DNA from 4 places in the Paenibacillus sp. FSL H8-0034 genome. Region 2 is predicted to be linked to each of the others. Evidence: predicted binding sites of a transcription regulator. Region 2 holds the regulator's gene; each other region holds the start of a gene.

The links. The regulator LexA, encoded in region 2, represses DNA repair genes until DNA is damaged. The targets are predictions, from matches to a motif close to CGAACATATGTTCG.
Region 1: recA (recombinase RecA) is a predicted target of LexA. The motif match lies at 2,318-2,331, and genes of this name have one in related genera.
Region 3: NST47_RS14455 (YolD-like family protein) is a predicted target of LexA. The motif match lies at 2,824-2,837, and genes of this name have one in related genera.
Region 4: addB (helicase-exonuclease AddAB subunit AddB) is a predicted target of LexA. The motif match lies at 2,502-2,515, and genes of this name have one in related genera.

The regions. Positions count from the first base shown of each region.
Region 1 is NZ_JBBOBS010000001.1:3,728,216-3,732,895, reverse strand. Features, by position in the region: gene rny (ribonuclease Y) at 1-84, opposite strand, end outside; gene NST47_RS16860 (RecX family transcriptional regulator) at 415-1,137, opposite strand; gene recA (recombinase RecA) at 1,195-2,244, opposite strand; gene NST47_RS16850 (competence/damage-inducible protein A) at 2,453-3,700, opposite strand; gene pgsA (CDP-diacylglycerol--glycerol-3-phosphate 3-phosphatidyltransferase) at 3,751-4,329, opposite strand; gene rimO (30S ribosomal protein S12 methylthiotransferase RimO) at 4,326-4,680, opposite strand, start outside.
Region 2 is NZ_JBBOBS010000001.1:5,170,601-5,175,280, reverse strand. Features, by position in the region: gene NST47_RS23375 (MerR family transcriptional regulator) at 1-259, shown strand, start outside; gene glnA (type I glutamate--ammonia ligase) at 336-1,673, shown strand; gene lexA (transcriptional repressor LexA) at 1,858-2,481, opposite strand; gene NST47_RS23360 (LysM peptidoglycan-binding domain-containing protein) at 2,567-3,007, shown strand; gene NST47_RS23355 (DUF896 domain-containing protein) at 3,163-3,375, shown strand; gene NST47_RS23350 (aldo/keto reductase) at 3,394-4,383, shown strand; gene NST47_RS23345 (hypothetical protein) at 4,408-4,680, shown strand, end outside.
Region 3 is NZ_JBBOBS010000001.1:3,231,967-3,236,646, reverse strand. Features, by position in the region: gene NST47_RS14470 (response regulator transcription factor) at 1-227, shown strand, start outside; gene NST47_RS14465 (sulfatase family protein) at 287-1,663, opposite strand; tRNA gene NST47_RS14460 (tRNA-Pro) at 2,248-2,321, opposite strand; gene NST47_RS14455 (YolD-like family protein) at 2,546-2,803, opposite strand; gene NST47_RS14450 (HU family DNA-binding protein) at 3,215-3,490, opposite strand; gene spoIVA (stage IV sporulation protein A) at 3,682-4,680, opposite strand, start outside.
Region 4 is NZ_JBBOBS010000001.1:5,416,608-5,421,287, forward strand. Features, by position in the region: gene addB (helicase-exonuclease AddAB subunit AddB) at 1-2,355, opposite strand, end outside; gene NST47_RS24530 (ABC transporter permease subunit) at 2,591-3,475, opposite strand; gene NST47_RS24535 (ABC transporter ATP-binding protein) at 3,472-4,431, opposite strand; gene NST47_RS24540 (hypothetical protein) at 4,428-4,680, opposite strand, start outside.

The DNA of each region.
Region 1 (4,680 bases), 1.4 Mb from region 2:
CTTGCGGATAAAATAACCAATCCCTAAGCAAATAGCACCAACAACGAGAATGATTAAGATCCAGATGGCTGGATGTATGTTCATCCAGTTCACCTCCTCGTTGTTTCTCCAAGGGGTAAGCTTGGGGGTCGTATGGTTTTTAATCCGTTTAACAAGCAGTAAGAAAAGTAAAAATTGGCGATTTTACTTTGCCAACCTTCCTGTTTAGGCATAACAGAGAGGTTGATTGTACAAAATTATACATGCTCATTTTATCTTTTGTCGAAGAAGCTTGTCAAGGTGTATGACATGAGAAATGCTTTACTTTGTAGAAATTATTAAATTCCTGCCAAATTTTTATACCTAAACCGTATTCAAACCTGTTCTGCAGCCTAATTAGTTTACATTATTAACTATTCGTATTACAAATGAATTTCATTCTTCAAATTCAATCTCCCAATCCTCATTGTCCATACCACGACTGACGGCATCCGTTAATTCGCGTACAGCACGAGTGGTCACGCTTGAATTGTAGCCTCTTCTTTGCAGTAAGGCATAGGCTTTTCTTTTAATATTTTGCACATCTGAGTCCGGCTTTAAACTGGAACCATATTTTTTATAAATCAGATTATAAGCATTACTATACTCCAGTTGTTCGTCAATTTGACCAATCGCACTTGTAATGTGTTCAGATTTGAGCCCCTTCTGCTGAAGCTCCTGCTTAATCCAATTACGTCCCTTCTTGGCTGAATGAATACGCTGCTGTGTCAGCTGTTCAGCAAACAAGGAATCATCTATATACTGCTCCCGTCTAAGACGGTCCAGCGTGTCTTCAATTGTGGGAAGCTCATAGTTCTTTTGTCGCAGACGTGCCTTTAGTTCGTGCTCGGAACGCAGCCTGAACGATAATAAACGAATGGCATCCAAATAAGCCTGCTGTTTGTCTTGAGCATCTACTATCGCTTTCAGCTCTTTTTCATCGATTGCCGTACCCTTGGCCAAACTGTATTTGATCAGCACATCCTCATGTATAGAAAATACATACTGTTCTTCGATATATAAATTGTAACGATCCTTGGCTCTTTTTTGTCGCTCTATTTTGGTTATTACGCCTTCTTTTAAAGGCAGCTCCTTCAACTCATTTACTTCTTCATCCATGATTTATCACTCCGAATGCAACGGAAGGGCACCTGAGTAAGGTGCCCTTCATCTGCTTTATTCAACTTCTTCCAAATCTTCATCATCTTCCTCGTTATTCAGCAAGTCGGCATCGACGGTTGCTGACAAGTTGGCATTTTCGCGAATCTTATTTTCAAGAATATCAGCTACTTGCGGATTATCCTTTAAGAATTGCTTGGAGTTCTCACGACCTTGACCCAATCGGTCACCGTTGAAGGAATACCAGGCGCCACTCTTTTGAATAATATCCATTTCAGCACCGATATCGATAATGCTTCCTTCTTTGGAAATACCTTCGCCATACATAATATCAATATCTGCCTGCTTGAATGGAGGCGCTACTTTATTCTTAACTACTTTAATTCTTGTACGGTTACCAACCATATCATTGCCTTGCTTGATGCTCTCTACACGACGTACATCCAAACGTACGGAGGAGTAGAACTTCAATGCTCTTCCGCCCGGGGTTGTCTCCGGATTACCGAACATAACACCGATCTTCTCACGAAGCTGATTGATGAAAATTGCAATCGTGTTCGATTTGTTGATAGCACCGGATAATTTACGCAATGCCTGTGACATCAAACGTGCTTGCAGACCCACGTGGGAATCTCCCATGTCTCCTTCAATTTCCGCTTTAGGAACCAGTGCCGCAACCGAGTCAATAACGATAATATCTACAGCTCCACTGCGTACCAATGCTTCAGCAATTTCCAATGCTTGCTCACCCGTGTCCGGTTGGGAGAGCAGCAGCTCGTCTATATTAATTCCAAGCTTACTTGCATAGGAAGGATCTAGTGCATGCTCAGCATCGATAAAAGCCGCTGTTCCGCCTACTCGCTGCACCTCAGCAATAGCATGAAGCGCAACTGTTGTTTTACCCGATGATTCAGGGCCAAAAACCTCTATAATTCTACCACGTGGGAATCCTCCTATGCCGAGGGCAATATCAAGAGCCAAAGATCCGCTGGGGATAACATCAATCTTCATATGGGCGGATTCACCCAGTTTCATAACCGATCCTTTACCAAATTGCTTTTCAATTTGACGAAGGGCATTGTCTAGTGCTGCGCGCCGATCTGACAAAACACTCACTTCCTTTTCCGTATTGGATAAGTATAATAATAACCTATTTTGATGGTGTTGCCAAGCATTTTTGCGAACATACATTCTGTTTATGGTCCAAAGAAAAACCGTAACAAAATGTGATCCATTGTTACGGTTCTTCCGCTTCCTCTATTATATTACATTGGCTGTGCGCTTTCAAGTTCTAATTATATCAATCCCAGCTCTATCAAACCGCCAAACGCTTCCACAATTGGTATAATGCCGCCTTTGCAGCACGAAGCTTGATATTGTCCCGATTACCGGACAACTGCAGCCGCTCCACAACCGGCAGCCCTTCTTTGCAGGCAATAGCCAGATACACAAGACCTACCGGCTTTCCTTCGGATTCATCCGGTCCGGCCACCCCAGTGATAGCAACTGCATAATCGGTATCTGCCTTAAGTCGCATCTGTTCTGCCAGAATACCGGCTGTTTCCGCGCTGACTGCCCCTGGAGCTCCTGCTCCTTCCAGAATACTCATCGGCACATCCAGCAGCTTATTCTTCAACATATTGGAATAACAAACGATACCTCCACGGAATACGGCAGAACTTCCGGGGACTGCGGTCAGCATATGTCCGAGGAGCCCTCCTGTACAGCTCTCAGCAGCTGCCAGGAGCAATTTGCGCTCCTTCATGATACGTATGACCTCTTGCTCAATTGGAACGTCTACAGAGGCGTATATGTAGTCTCCAAGCCTGCTTCTGATTTCCTGCTCCAGCGGCTCCAGCTTTACATCCGCTTCCGCTTGTGAAGAGGCGCGAGTGGTAATGCGTATCGTAACCTCAGACTCCTTGGCATAAGGAGCTATGGTTGGGTCTGTTTGCGCATGAATAAGGTCTAAAAGTTCATGTTCAAGCGTAGATTCACCAATTCCCGCAAATTTCAACATCCTCGAGAACAAGGGATGAACCCCGCTCATCTTCGACGCAATCCACGGTGCTGCGTAATGATCGAACATGGGCTTCATTTCTTTAGGGGGACCGGGTAATAGTATGTAGTGTGTGCCATCCTGGGTCAAAGCGATACCTACAGCCATTCCTGCATCATTCGTTAAAGGATCACTGTGCTCCAGCATAAGCGCCTGCCTGCGATTGCTTTCGACCATATGAATGCCTCTCGAACCAAACACTTGTTCGATATGATCCATTGAGGGCTGATGGGTGACTATCCTTTGTCCCAGAAAAGCGGCGAGCGCATCCTTGGTCAGGTCATCCTGGGTCGGTCCAAGTCCGCCTGTACAAATGATTAAATCGGCCCGGCTTTTGGCAATTTGCAGGGCGTCCGCCAAGCGGCTTTCATTATCACCGACAACGGTCTGGTAATATACACTTACACCCAAATCTGCACACCCTTGGGCCAAATACTGAGCATTGGTATTCACAATCTGTCCTAGTAAAAGCTCTGTACCAACCGCTATAATCTCAGCTCTCATTCAAACTACCTCCCGAATGGAACAAAAAAACAATAGGAAACTCCTACTGTTTATTCGTTAAAGTTAATGACATGTTTATTTTTAATAAAATAATCCAAACCGGAATACAAGGTTATGATAGCCGCGACCCAGCTTGCAAATAAATCAAAGCGCAGATTAATAAAAGCAAATGGAAAATTGTTGATCAGCAGTGCAATAATTGCCGTAATTTGAGCTGCTGTTTTCCATTTACCCCATTTACTAGCCGCAATGACATGACCCTCAAGCAAAGCGATCTGTCGTAATCCTGTAACGGCAAATTCCCGGCTAATAATCACAATCACGATCCATGCGCCGACCTTATCCATCTCAACTAAGGATACGAGCACAGCAGATACAAGAAGCTTATCAGCCAAGGGGTCAAGCAATTTCCCCAGATTTGTTACAAGCTTACGCTTCCTGGCAATATACCCGTCCAGGCCATCTGTCCAAGCCGCAATGATAAAAATAAGCGCTGCAATAATTTGGTTGTAGGTGATGCTGAACTGATCCATTTCAATTTGAGGAAACTTTAAATTAACAAGCAAGAAAAACATAATGATAGGTACTAAAAAGATCCTCGCCAAAGTGATCCGATTGGCCAGGTTCATGCCACAACCTCCCCGGACAAATCAAACTCGAATGAGTGGGTAATGTGAACCTTGGCTAACTCTCCAATCTTAAGCTGTGCCCCTTTTACAAACACTTCTCCGTCAATCTCAGGAGCATCGTACTGGGAACGGCCAATATAGACATCATTTCTGCCGTCATACTTTTCAATCAACACATCCACGGTCTGGCCTACCCGATTTCCGTTACGGATATTAGAAATACTACGCTGAATTTCCATGATGGTATTAGCCCGATATTCCTTTACATCATCCTGAACCTGATCCGGCAAACGGGCAGCTGGTGTATCCTGCTCTTGTGAGTAGGCAAACACACCCAAGCGGTCAAATTCA
Region 2 (4,680 bases):
TGATGTAGAGCGGTTGCTGGAAATTAAAGACTTGATTGAGAAAGGCGTGAATATCGCCGGAATTAAACAAGTGCTGCTGCCAATGTCCAAGGATTCAGAGGATGCAACTGTTCTTAATGAGCAATCGGAAGTTAAACGCAGAGAAATGACGGATTCACAGCTTCACCGGATGTTAAAGCAGCAGCTGCTTGGTGGAGGCAAACGCTTGGGACAGGTATCTCTGATCCAAGGCGAGCTATCCAGATTTTTCAAAAAATAAGCGCTTTCCAATGATTCAAATGCGGACTTATCAAAAAGACTGATAAAACTGCGTAACTTAAGGAGGAACATGTAAAGTGACTGAAAAGAATTATAAAAAAGAGGACATTATCAAGATTGCCAAGGAACAAAATGTAAGATTTATTCGCTTGCAATTTACCGACTTGCTTGGAACGATCAAAAATGTGGAAATTCCTATTAGCCAGCTGGAAAAAGCATTGGACAACAAAATGATGTTTGATGGTTCTTCGATTGAAGGTTATGTTCGTATTGAAGAGTCTGATATGTATTTGTATCCTGATCTTAGCACATGGGTCATTTTCCCTTGGGTGGTTGAGGATCGCATTGCACGTCTAATCTGTGATATTTACTTGCCGGATGGCAGACCTTTTCCTGGAGACCCTCGTGGTATCCTGAAGAATGCTTTGAAAGAAGCCGAAGATATGGGCTTTACAGCAATGAATGTTGGACCAGAACCGGAATTTTTCTTATTCAAAACTGATGAAAATGGCAATCCTTCGATGGAATTAAATGATCAAGGCGGATATTTTGACTTGGCCCCTATGGATCTTGGCGAAAACTGCCGTCGTGAGATCGTATTGACTTTGGAGGAAATGGGCTTTGAAATCGAAGCTTCTCACCATGAAGTAGCGCCGGGTCAGCATGAAATTGATTTTAAATATGCGGATGCGATCAAAGCGGCCGATCAAATTCAAACGTTCAAGCTGGTAGTTAAAACGGTAGCAAGACAGCATGGTTTGCATGCTACTTTTATGCCCAAACCATTATTCGGTGTGAACGGATCGGGTATGCACGCTCACCAATCGTTATTTAACGGTTCCACGAACACGTTCTATGATGAAAGTGACAAGCTGGGTCTAAGTGCAACTGCAAGATATTATATGGCTGGCATTTTGCGTCATGCCCGTGCATTCGCAGCGATTACCAACCCAACCGTTAACTCATACAAGCGTCTGGTTCCTGGCTATGAAGCTCCTTGCTATGTTGCTTGGTCTGCCAGCAATCGGAGTCCGATGATTCGTATTCCTGCATCCAGAGGACTGAGCACCCGTGTTGAGGTTCGTAATCCGGATCCAGCTGCTAATCCATATCTGGCGTTAGCTGTTATGCTGAAGGCTGGTCTGGACGGAATCAAGAACAAAATGCAGCTGCCTCCGCCAACGGATCGTAACATTTATGTAATGACCGAGGAAGAGCGTGAGGATCAAGGAATTCCAAGTCTGCCGGTTAACCTTAAGGTTGCATTGGAAGAGATGCTGCGCGATGATGTCATTTGTGATGCGCTCGGTGATCACGCTCTGGCTCACTTCATTGAGCTTAAAGAAATCGAATGGGATATCTATCGCACTCAGGTTCATGCATGGGAACGCGAGCAGTATTTGACGCTTTACTAAAAATGAGTTCACCCTATGAATGATTACTTTTTTCTTTGAATAAACAAAAGAAGCTCTCCCCATGTAGAAGTTTTACTGCGGGAAAGCTTCTTTTTGTATGTGAGGACGCGATTGCAGCTCATAGCAAAAAGCCGACTGTCAAGTAGCCCTGACGTCGACTTCAATAAGTGCCTGATTATAATGATTACACGATGTCTCGGAACAGCCCTACGACTCTTCCTAAAATAGTAACAGTCTTTAAACGAATCGGTTCCATAGTAGAGTTCTCAGGCTGCAGACGTATATGATCTTTTTCCTTGTAGAACCGTTTGACTGTAGCTTCGTCATCTTCAGTCATTGCAACAACAATATCACCGTTATTGGCAGTTTGCTGCTGTCTGACGATAACATAATCCCCATCATTGATACCGGCATCAATCATACTGTTGCCCTCGATACTCAACATGAACACATTGTAATCGCCAACATAATGACTCGGAAGCGGGAAGTAATCCTCGATATTTTCCGTAGCAGTAATCGGAATACCAGCAGTAACGCGTCCAATCAATGGAACACGAACAACGGATAAGGCAAAGTTGCTGCCCTCTGTCAGGGTACCGTCCGTAATTTCAATCGCTCTTGGCTTGGTAGGATCACGCCGAATGAGTCCCTTTTTCTCCAAACGCTCCAGATGTCCGTGCACAGTAGAACTGGAAGCGAGGCCAACTGCTTCACCAATTTCACGAACGGAAGGTGGATACCCTTTATCTTTCACTTCATTCTTAATAAAATCCAGGATTGCCAATTGTCGAATGGATAGCTTACTCATTAGGATCACTCCAATGCTTGGTAATAACTAGTGAGAGTATAACATAGAACCGGAGTTCGTACAAACATAAGTTCTAATTTTTCAATTGACACAAACATTTGTTCGTGTTATTTTGAAAACAGAACAAATGTTTGGGGGCGCTGTTATGTATATGAATGAACAATTGTTATCGAAGAGAGAGTCTGTTTCCAGGAATGCTTCTGCCTTTCCGCTGCTGCTAGCTTCCATTATTCCTTATCGAAAAAAGCTCTTGAGATATGCAGGCTTGTTCGCAGCAGCGTCAATCATTATTTTAATCAGCTTGTCTGTTTCATTGCTTGGCGGAGATCTGGATGCTTATGCTTCATCGGATCACACACCTATTGAATATTCGGTAGAGATCGTTAATGGCGATACTTTATGGTCGATAGCCAGCAAACATGCAGATAAAGGACAGGATGTCCGTGAATATATTTATAACCTCAAGAAAGTGAATGGATTAAAGTCTAGCATACTTCAAGAAGGGCAAACACTTAGACTTCCTTAAAAAGATAGACTTAATTTTGTATGTCGGAATTAACACTCTCACCCACACAATACATAGAAACACCTCCTTGACTCTTGACAATGGTAGGCCATAATGTCAAAGTATACTTTGATGCATTTATCAAGCATTTTTGTAGAAGATCGGGAGGATTTTACATGGATAATGGAACAGAGCCATATATTCAACGAATCAATGAATTGGCCCGTAAAGCCAAAACAGTAGGTCTGACAGACGATGAGCTGGAAGAACGCAATGAGCTTCGCAAACGTTATATAGAAGCTTTTAAAGGCAATCTTCGCAGTCAGTTGGAGACAATTAAATTTGTTGATGAGGAACAAGAGGATAGTGACACGAACCAGCACAAATAATTAGGGGTGAACCATTGCGTGCAATATCGAGTACTGGGCAAAAGCGGGGTTGTGGTTTCTGAGCTTTGTTTGGGGACCATGACCTTTGGCAATACAACCAGCGAGGAAGACTCAACAACCATGATTCACGATTTTTTGGATCAAGGTGGGAATTTTCTTGATACTGCGGATGTGTATGTATCAGGACGTTCTGAGGAAGTCGTTGGCAAAGCGATCAGCGGTCGACGCTCGGATGTGATTCTGGCCACTAAAGTACGTTTTGCGACAGCAAATAATGTTAATCATGTCGGCTTATCACGCAAACATATTTTAGACGGGGTAGAAGCCAGCTTACGGCGTTTGAATACCGACTATATTGATTTGTATCAAATGCATGTCTGGGATCAAATTACACCGATTGAAGAAACATTACGTACGTTGGATGATTTGGTGACATCTGGAAAAGTCAGATACATCGGATGCTCCAACTTTTTGGCGTATCAAATTATGAAATCCCTTGGGATCAGTGATCATAATCGATATGCCCGATTTATTTCCAATCAACCGCAATATAGTCTCGTGTCTCGTCAGATGGACAGGGAAGTGCTGCCTTTATGTATCGAAGAAAATGTAGGCGTTATTCCATGGGGACCTATTGGTGGCGGTTTCCTAAGCGGTAAATACCCTCGTGGTGAAGCACCGACAGAAGGTAGGCTCTCGTCTAAAGCGGGTGAAAGCAGCTGGATGTTACGCAATTCGGAGAAAAACTTCCGTATACTTGAAGAAGTCCTTGCTGTTGCTTCAGAAATTGAACAAACACCTGTTCAGGTGGCTTTGAATTGGCTCATACATAAAAAGGGGATTACCGCCCCTATATTTGGTGCAAGGACATTGGAGCAGTACCATGAGAATATGGGAGCAGTTGGCTGGAAACTCTCCACAGATCATTGGAACCGCTTGGATACTGTGAGTGCGCTTGAGGATGACTATCCATACCGATTTATAGAAAAATTTAAAAGAGAAGTGTAGCCGGTATATTAAAGGAGATTGCCTATGTCTCGCAAGTGGGAACGAATGGTCAAGAAGAATACGAAAGTAGTTAACAAAAGCAGGGCCAAGCATGGCAAGCCAACGATCAGCCAAACCGTATCATCAGACGATTCGGTTACTATTAAAGGGCGTAATTGGACGTTATCGTTATTTTTATTTTGCGTAGGTATTTTTTGTTTTATAGCTTTTCAGAACACGAATCAGGATGAATACTTGTACTGGCTAACAGGCGGAAGTTATATGCTGCTGAGCTTATTCATGTTTGGTGTCAGACGC
Region 3 (4,680 bases), 1.9 Mb from region 2:
ACATCATCCAGATCATCTCCGAATTAACGCCAAGTGAGCTTCAGGTGCTTCGTTTGTTATGCGAGGGTAAGTCCAGAAAGCAAATTGCGGAAGAACGCAGTGTTGAATACGAAACGATCAAAAAACAAATCAACAGCTTATTAAAAAAATTCCACCAATCCAGCATCGCTGAAGTCATACGGTCCGTCAACGAATTACGTATTTTCGAAGTGTTGAGAAAGCTGTAAATCATATAGCCCCTGCTTTGGCTTCACAACCAAACAGGGGCTATCTATGTCGTTCATTCTCAGATTAAAGAAAATTCATCTTCAAGTTTGATCAACCAGGATTGAAGCTCATTCTCCAGCTCCAAGGCAACCGAATCATCAGGAACCCCATTAAATTCGATTGGAAACATCTGATACGGATCCTGCTCATTATCATACAACAACCGCTTGGCGCCTTGATCATGGATTGATTTCTGGACGACATAGGTATAGCGGGAAGTACGTACACCTCGCCAACCGTAAGCGTTGATGTTGTCTCCCCGCTGCTGCGCCAGCTCGTGTTCATTTACAACTCCTGGATAATGACAAATAAATGTCGAGGCAGGTCGCTTTCCTTCCTCACCGCGAATAATTCCCGTATGGTCAATACCCTGAATGTGCGCCGGTACTGATATCCCGATTAAGCCAAGCAAAGTCGGAACGATATCGGCACTGTTGAACAATATAGAGTCTTGACGTGGTTTCAATTCACGAGGATAACGGATAAAAAAGGGAACAGCTATAGACTCCTCATACCATACATTTTTGTGTTCAAGCCATCCATGGCCCCCCATCATTTCGCCATGATCAGATGTAAGGACAACGATCGTATCTTCGGCAAGGCCCTCCTCTTCCAGCACGGCAAGTAATCGACCAAATTCGTGATCGGTTCCTGACACAGCAGCATAATAATCCCGTATATGCTGCTGCGCTTGTTCTGTGCCTTCCCCAAGAACATTGGGACGAAGATGAATTGGCTGATCAGCATACAAAGCTTTATACGAATCTGGCACCTGCTCAAAAGGCTGATGAGGCGGATTCCACGATACAAACAGGCAAAAGGGTTGTTCTGCATTGTGCTCTCGTATGAACTCAATCGCTACATCTGTTTCATGCTTGGTCGACCACTCATGGGGTACAATCTGGTGGTGCGAATCCGTCCAATAATGGGGGGCCATATGCTGATCATTGGCATTGTACGCATACCAATAATCGAATCCAAATCTGCGGGGGCCTGGAGGGATGTAAGCATCCCAGTGTCTTGCCCCGGACTCCGGCTCAGGCACGAAGGACTGCTCGGGCAAGTCCAGATGCCACTTTCCAATATATCCGGTACGATAACCCTCGCTGCTCAATATATTACCGATCGTAATCTCATCATCATGAAGCTTTACAGGAAGCCCCAGCTTACAGTTCGTCGTTACGCCTGTGGATAGAGGGAACCGTCCCGTCATCATGACAGAGCGATTCGGCGAGCAAAGCGGGAAACAACTGATCGCGTTATCCAAATCAACACTTTCCGCAGCAAACCGGTCAATGTTGGGTGTGTACACCTCATCCTCGTTTCGAAAACCTACTGCCTGTTTTCGCCACTGGTCCGGAAATACAAACAGAATATTGGGCTTTTTTATCGACATGGTTATAACCTCCCTATACTATTTCTATTCATAAATAAATAGTGCTGTTGAGCAAGTAAAACCCTCGGTATCTACTTAGGCCATTTACCTAGTTCCAAGATCAAATTCAACTTTATTTTACTTCGAATCCTGCTTATCTCACAGTTGAATGTTTTATTCACCTTGCGATTCACTGGTCATTCATTTTACTTATTGTTTATTCTGTACTGTATGAAGCGAGCTTACATTCGCTTGGTTACATCCGTTATCCATTCAGTGTCTACCGCTGCCGCAACAGCTTGAGCATACCAAACGTACTGAGGGACATCATCAAAATACATTGGGTCAATTACTTTAGATCGCAAATACCGAGTAACCATAGCGAGAAAATATGCTATAGAGATTGAATCCGAAGAAGCATACCTGCCACAGCTTCTTGGGCCCGCACGCAGCAAAAAGCCTTAGATCGTCTCTTTATAAAAAGAGCTTATCTAAGGCTTTTAATATGATATAAGTTATAAAGCCTCTGCAGGCCTTGAAGTTGTTTCGATCAATGAATATTCTCATAAAAGTAGACCCCACATAAGCAAGGTCTACTTCATGTATCGGATATGCCGGATTTGAACCGACGACCTCATCCACCCCAAGGATGCGCGCTACCAAGCTGCGCTAATATCCGTTGTTCCCTCGGTTCCTTACGGGCATAAACGCTTGTCGGACGTGGTGTTTTCGCTCAAATGGAGAACCGATCTTTACTGTTCGTTGGATCATATTATATCACGCAGCCGCGGATCCTTGCAACCCAAATCGATACAACTTGCGGTTCACTTAGTTATACGTAGAAGCCATTCGAATACATCTGCAACCCCCTTTTGGTTCGATCTTGTGCAACACCGAAAGCTTTCATTCAAACTCTACCTCAACCACATTCGCGAAGTCGATGAGATGCCAATCCCACTTCGTTCCCGTTGTCTCGATTTTAATAAAATGAAGCCGTGGATCCAGTCCTGTTACGATTCCAGTTATTCGGCGGTCCTCATATTCTCCGTATAACGTAATCTTCACACTCAAATTATTAGACCTTGAAGACGATAATCGTTCGATTAACTCCGATTGTTCACTTTTCGTTAATTCCGGTCTTGGGCACTTACTTAATGTCATATGTACAACCTCCGTCGATAAGAACATTTGTTCCCATTATAACAGATGAGCTGACCGATTAGTCAAGGGACTTTTGGACGATTAACTTAAAAAGGCTCCCCTTGTAGATTACGAGCGGAATGCTTTCATATTTGAGCGCATACATGCACGTTCTAAGCGACTTACCTTGCGTACATAAGACGACCTACGTATTGATGTGTTAAATCGCTCTAAAACTCCATTTCTGGCGATCTGACAGCACTTATATACAATGGATACTCCAAGTATCCACATTGCCGAGTTGTGCTAATACTCATGATGTCGGGCAACCATAACAAAAAAAGACACCTTAACCAGTTCAGGTTAAGGTGTCGCTCATACCATCAGTTCATACAATGGAAGTATGTAGAAATGAGTATGTAGGAAAAAACATTATGATTGAATTCCATCTTTCAAAGCTTTGCCTGGTTTGAAAGCAGGGATTTTGCTAGAAGGAATTTCGATTTCTTCGCCTGTTTGCGGGTTACGTCCTTTACGAGCGGAACGTTCACGAACTTCAAAGTTTCCAAATCCAACTAATTGCACTTTATCTCCACCTTGTAGGGCTTCGGAAATTGCTTCAAATACAGCTTCAACCGCTTTCGTCGCATCCTTCTTGGAAAGCTCGGATGTTTCTGCTACTTTGTTGATCAATTCAGATTTATTCATGCCATTCACCTCCCCCCAAGAGTAATTTATACCGTTACTTTCTTTGTTAACTGAAATGTTCAAAAATATACATAGGAAATTAAGGAAACCGAACAAATCAAGATTATATTAATACACCCACAGCACTTTATCAAGTACAAACCAAAAAATGCACCCCTCGGAGTGCATTTTCATCACTATTATTTGTTATTTTACAAAATTATGGCAATTAATCCGCCTGAGCCTTCGTTAATGATACGACCAAGTGTTTCTTGAAGCTTGTAGCGCGCATTGTCCGGCATCATGGCGAGCTTGCCTTGAATACCCTCTCGAACGATGGAATGAAGCGATCTTCCGAATATATCCGACTCCCATATTTTCAATGGATTGTCCTCGAAATCCTGCATCAAATATCGAACCAGCTCTTCACTTTGCTTCTCGGTACCGATAATCGGCGAGAACTCGGATTCAACATCGACCCTGATCATGTGAATCGAAGGCGCAGTCGCCTTCAGCCTAACGCCAAAGCGTGAGCCTTGACGAATGAGCTCCGGCTCATCCAGTGCCATATCCGCAAGTGACGGAGGGGCTATGCCATACCCAGTCGTTTTCACCATTTCCAGTGCTTCCGCAAAATGATCGTATTCCCTTTTGGCATGACTGAATTCCTGCATCATCTGCAGAAGGTGATCCTTGCCGCGGATCTCAACGCCGACGACCTCCATCAATATCCGGTCATACAGCTCATCGGGCGCATACAAATCGATCTCAGCCACGCCTTGGCCCATATTCATTCCCGCTAAGGCAGCTTTATCAATAAACTCATATTCCTCGAAATGGCTGACAACACGATCCACATCGCGCAGCCTGCGAATATCCTGAACCGTCTCTCTAACGGAATTCTCGAAGTGGGAGCGCAGCCAGTGACTATCTGACAGAACCATAACCCAACTCGGAAGATTGACGTTAACTTCATGTACAGGAAATTCGTAAAGCACCTCGCGCAGCACAGACATCATGTCATCTTCATTCATATTGGCTACACTCATCGATACTACCGGTATATCATGTGTTGCCTGAAGCTGGCTTCTTAGCTCCTGAGCAATCTCACCATTAGGCTTGGTTGAGTTCACAATCACAATAAACGGTTTACCTACTTCTTTCAACTCATTAATAATCCGATCTTCAGCATCTACATAAGAGGAACGCGG
Region 4 (4,680 bases), 250 kb from region 2:
CAACGCTTTTAACCGCCCGCCCCATTCCGGCTGCTCAATAAGCCAATTGTAGACGGCCCACCAAACCGGCGGCATCGGCTCTCCGTTCAGCCAGGACTTAAGCTTGGCAAGCAAATAGCTGAGAGCTTTGGATGGATGCTCCACATATTCCAATTGTTCCTTCATGCTCATAGTCCCGGTCGGCTCCATCACAAGCAAACGCTCCCCTACAAAGGGAAACATTCGCTTCATCTGCCTAATAATTTCTGAGGGCAGCAATGTTTTCCCTTCCTCGTCAGCCAGTGGATAACTGAGCCACAAGCAGCTTGAAGGCGTGCAAAATGTACTGTAAATCATGAACATTTCATCGAGCAGTCGACGACGTGCACCATCTGCCATCATCAAGCCCTGATCGGACAAGGACTCGCGTTCGTGCTCGGACAGCACCCCGTTCTCACTGATTTTGGCTGGAATAATTCCTTCGTTAACACCCAGTACAAATACATGCTTTACGGCTCCTGTTCGGGTACGATCCATGCTTCCGATCAGCACCTGATCCAGAGAGGGCGGAACATGTCCCAACCGGATGCTTTCCATACCCGCCTCCAGCAAGCTTGCGAACGTTTCCGCAGATAGTTCCTCCTCTTTCAGAAGCTCAACCATCTGATCCAGCATTTCAATAATCCGTTCCCATATTTGGGCGTGTTCCCGCGCCTTCTCAGGATTTCCCTCCTGCAATGCAGCCTGACTCCAGCTCTCCAGCCTTTCAGGTACATGCAAATCGATTAAAAGCTGGTATAAGGCGGTTACCTTATCCGTAATCCGTACTGTTTTCTTCATCCGCTCTTGAAAAGCATGCAGCGGTTGGGCGACGAGGCTGCGACATGCATTGATTTTGCGCAGGTGAACGGTTTCTCGCTCCGTTGTTATTACATCGGGCTGCTCTACGCTTGCGCGAAGTGAATAGGTCCAAGGCTTCCCATCAAACCACCTGGCACCTTGAATGCCAAAGGCAAGCACATAATTTTCTAATTGATCGAGTTCGTGGCTGCCCGGCTGCTCAGTGCTTGTTTCACCCTCTACAGGCAAAAAGAAGCCGGTTTTCACACAACGAAACACAGCATCGTATTTCCAGTAATGCAGAATAACGTCCATCGAAGAACGTATCAGCTCTACCAGCGGGTGATGCATGATGGTTCTCTTGGAATCAAAAAAGTGCGGAATGCTGCAATCGTTAAAGGTACCAGCCAATAGCTCGCCGTATGCTTCAGTATTACGCAGTGTAACGGCAATATCACGATACCGCAGTCCTTCTTCACGAACCAGCTTCAGAATATCACGGGCAACCCCTTCCACCTCGGCTCTGCGATTAACGGCCGCTGATAATTGGAGCTGCTGCTTTGGCGTTTCAGCACTCTTAATATCGCCGCGATTCATCTCTCCAGACGGGACGTAAGGCCGCTTCAGACGCTGCTCAAAGGATTGTTCCATATAAGCGAGCATCGGACTGCTCACGTAACGAAACGGCGGCTGCGAGGGTAACAGAATCGTCTCCTGCTCAGCCAGTCCCAAATGATCCAAACGTTCCTTTAGCTTTAACATTGTTCGTGCTGTACGATGAAATAAGTTCAGCTCATGCAGCTTATCGCCCAGCTTATAGGCTTTATCCAGGGTCAATGTAATCTTAACGTCGCTGCAAGCGGCAGCCAGGCCTTCGATCGCCGCCATTTCCTGTGGCGTGAAGCCATGAAACCCATCAATCCAGCACACGGCGTCCTTAACATATTGAGACTTGGGGAGCTGCTCGGCCAGCAGTGTCAAATAATCTTCACCATCGAGATAGGCTCGGGAAAGCTCTGCTTCGAACTCGCCATAAACCAGCTGCAGGTCATGCAGCTTGTCAGCCAGCATTGGAGATGCCTGACCCTCACCTGATGTCCCTGATACGAACACGGCAAGGCCTTCCGAGGTGACACAATGGCGCTTGAACTCATTAAACAAATCAGCCAATTTATCAATAAAACCCATCTGATCAGCCGAGGACTGAAACAGCTTAAGCCGTTTACGATGTTTATGTAGGATATGGTGCAACAGAAGCCTTTTCCCAATATCATCAATGGGCAATCTCGCTATTCCGCCTACTTCCTGCATAATACGCAGAGCAAGCCTGCGAAAGCTAAGCACCTGAGCACGCATCGTTCCTCCAAGCTCTGGAGAAGATGCCAATGCATACTCGGCTTGAAAGGTAGCCTGTTCCGGTACTAATAAAATAAGCGGCCTTCCGCCGGGGGATTCAATTAATTGATCGGTCATGCTGCGCAAGCAATATGTACTTTTGCCAGTGCCAGCTCTGCCCAGTATAAATTGCACAGCCATGTACTTCTCCTCCTAAACCTCTACATCCTCTGAAAGTGCACTATTCCTGTTATCTGTACATTGTTGCCGTTCTGTTCATTGTATCAAAATTTGGTGTCATACCAAAAGGAATGTAATGGATGTATTATACCACATAAGCACAAATAAGAACATTTGTTCTTATTTTATAAAATATAAAAGCCCCGCTATCCTTTTCAAAGGACACGGAGCTATATATTCTGCTTTATTTTCCAACTTACAAATCTTTTCTTTGAAATATCCACATCCCAAGCACCAGTGCAGCCAAGGTATAACAAGCGGTGTATAATAAAAAAAGGTTTGTTGGCTCCTGACCAAACCCGAATGGTCCCAGCGATTGATTAATATTCATCAAACCCGTTATATCCGATAAAGAAAACATTTCAGACAGCATTCGCTGTTGAATGGAATCCGCCGGCATAATCAAGGACATCAGCCCCGCTATCGTTTTGAGAGGCTGTAGAGAAGCATCTCTACGCAATAAGCTTCCGGATACCTTCTCAATCATGCCGCCCAACCACCCTGCACCAAACAGCATCGTCATAAATACACCATTACCCAGTGCCGAAAATAGACAAGAGCCAAGCATAGATACCGATACCAGCAACGGTACTACCCATGCAAAAAGCACAAATGATTTCACGAGCAGCAGCCAATCCAAAGGAATTGCCGCGTGGTAACGCGCTACGAGCATGATAGAAACAAATAGCAGAAGGGCGTAGCCAATTCCCAGTGTAACGTAACCGATCCATCTGCCTGCATACCAGCGCCATCTGGCTAATGGCCGCGGCAGCAGTGCAAGGAGCACACCTTGCTCTGCTTCTCCTGCTACTGAAGAGAAAGAGCTGAATATCGATAGAAAAGCAGTTACGAAGGAGCCAAAGAAAAATCCAAGCGCAAGAATCATCGAGCCCAGCTTGAAGCGTTCGATCAGATAAGAGACCGATTGCTCAGAACCGCCTCCATTTGTCCGCAAATCTGCGCCAATCGTTTGCGCTACGAACCAAAAAGCTACCATGAATACCGTAGTCATCAGTAAAGTTAATAGCATCACACGCTTGCGCAGCATTTCTTTCCAGGTCATGGCAATAATCGTTGTCATATGTGCTCCCCCCTATGACTGATTCCGGTGAGCGCACCGACAAACCACTCGTCCAAACGTGCTTTCACTTTATGCACTTCATATAAGGTAAGCCCTTGTTCGACGACCAGACTGTTCAGCCAGCCGATCTGCTCGTCATCTTCGAGCTCTGCTTCCAACCACACGATATCACCCTCTGAATCCGAAGGGTTGTCCACCTTCACGATAGACAATCCGGTGTTCTCCACAAGCCACGATAAAAAAAACGGCGTAAATCCGCCGACGCGAAAGCGCCAACGGATCGATTCCTGAAGAACCTCTGCTACCGTACCTGTCTGCAAAATGTCACCATTATTTAATAAGGCAACCCGGTCACACAACAACTCGACATCCTCAAGTAAATGCGAGTTGAGAAAGATTGTTTTCCCCTGACTGCGCAGCCGCTGCAGCATCACCCTTACTTCGTTGCGGCCTATCGGATCCAGTGCCGAAGAAGGCTCATCCAGAAAAATAATCTGCGGATCATTAATCATGGCACATGCCAAGCCGAGCCGCTGCTGCATGCCTTTGGAATAATGTTTCACACGGTCCCGTCCACGGAGACCAATTCCCACTTCATCAAGCAATCGTTTGATAGCAGGCTTGGATTCCGAATCCTTCATACCGCATAGTCGGGCATGAAGCTGCAGTACTTCCTCCCCGCTCAGCCATTCCTGATAGCGGTACAGCTCCGGCAAATAACCGATATGCCTGCGTGCCTCCAGAGAGCCAATAGGCTCTCCGAGAATAAATGCACGACCACCACTTGGACGAATTAATCCAACCAGCATTTTAACAAATGTACTTTTACCTGCTCCATTCGGACCGAGGAAGCCGAATGCCTCACCCTGACCGATCTGAATCGTAATCTCGCGGCAGCCGCGACCGTTGCCGTAGTCCTTCGTCAGCCCTCTTGCATCCACGACCGCATTTTTCATAATTGAGTCAGCTCGGTTAGTTGATCAGTAAAGGCTTGACGGTTTGCAAATACTTCTTGCCCGCCACTCAATGTGAATAATTGTCCATTTTTCACCCAGGTGGCCATATAATGAACATACTTACCTGAGCTGCTTGTCGTCATAATGATATCCAGGTTGTTCAGCTTTAGCTTCTCCGATTGACCATTTGTCACGACTGGCAACGGAACTGCGCCTCCACTTAATACATTCGTTTGCTGCAGGCTTTGC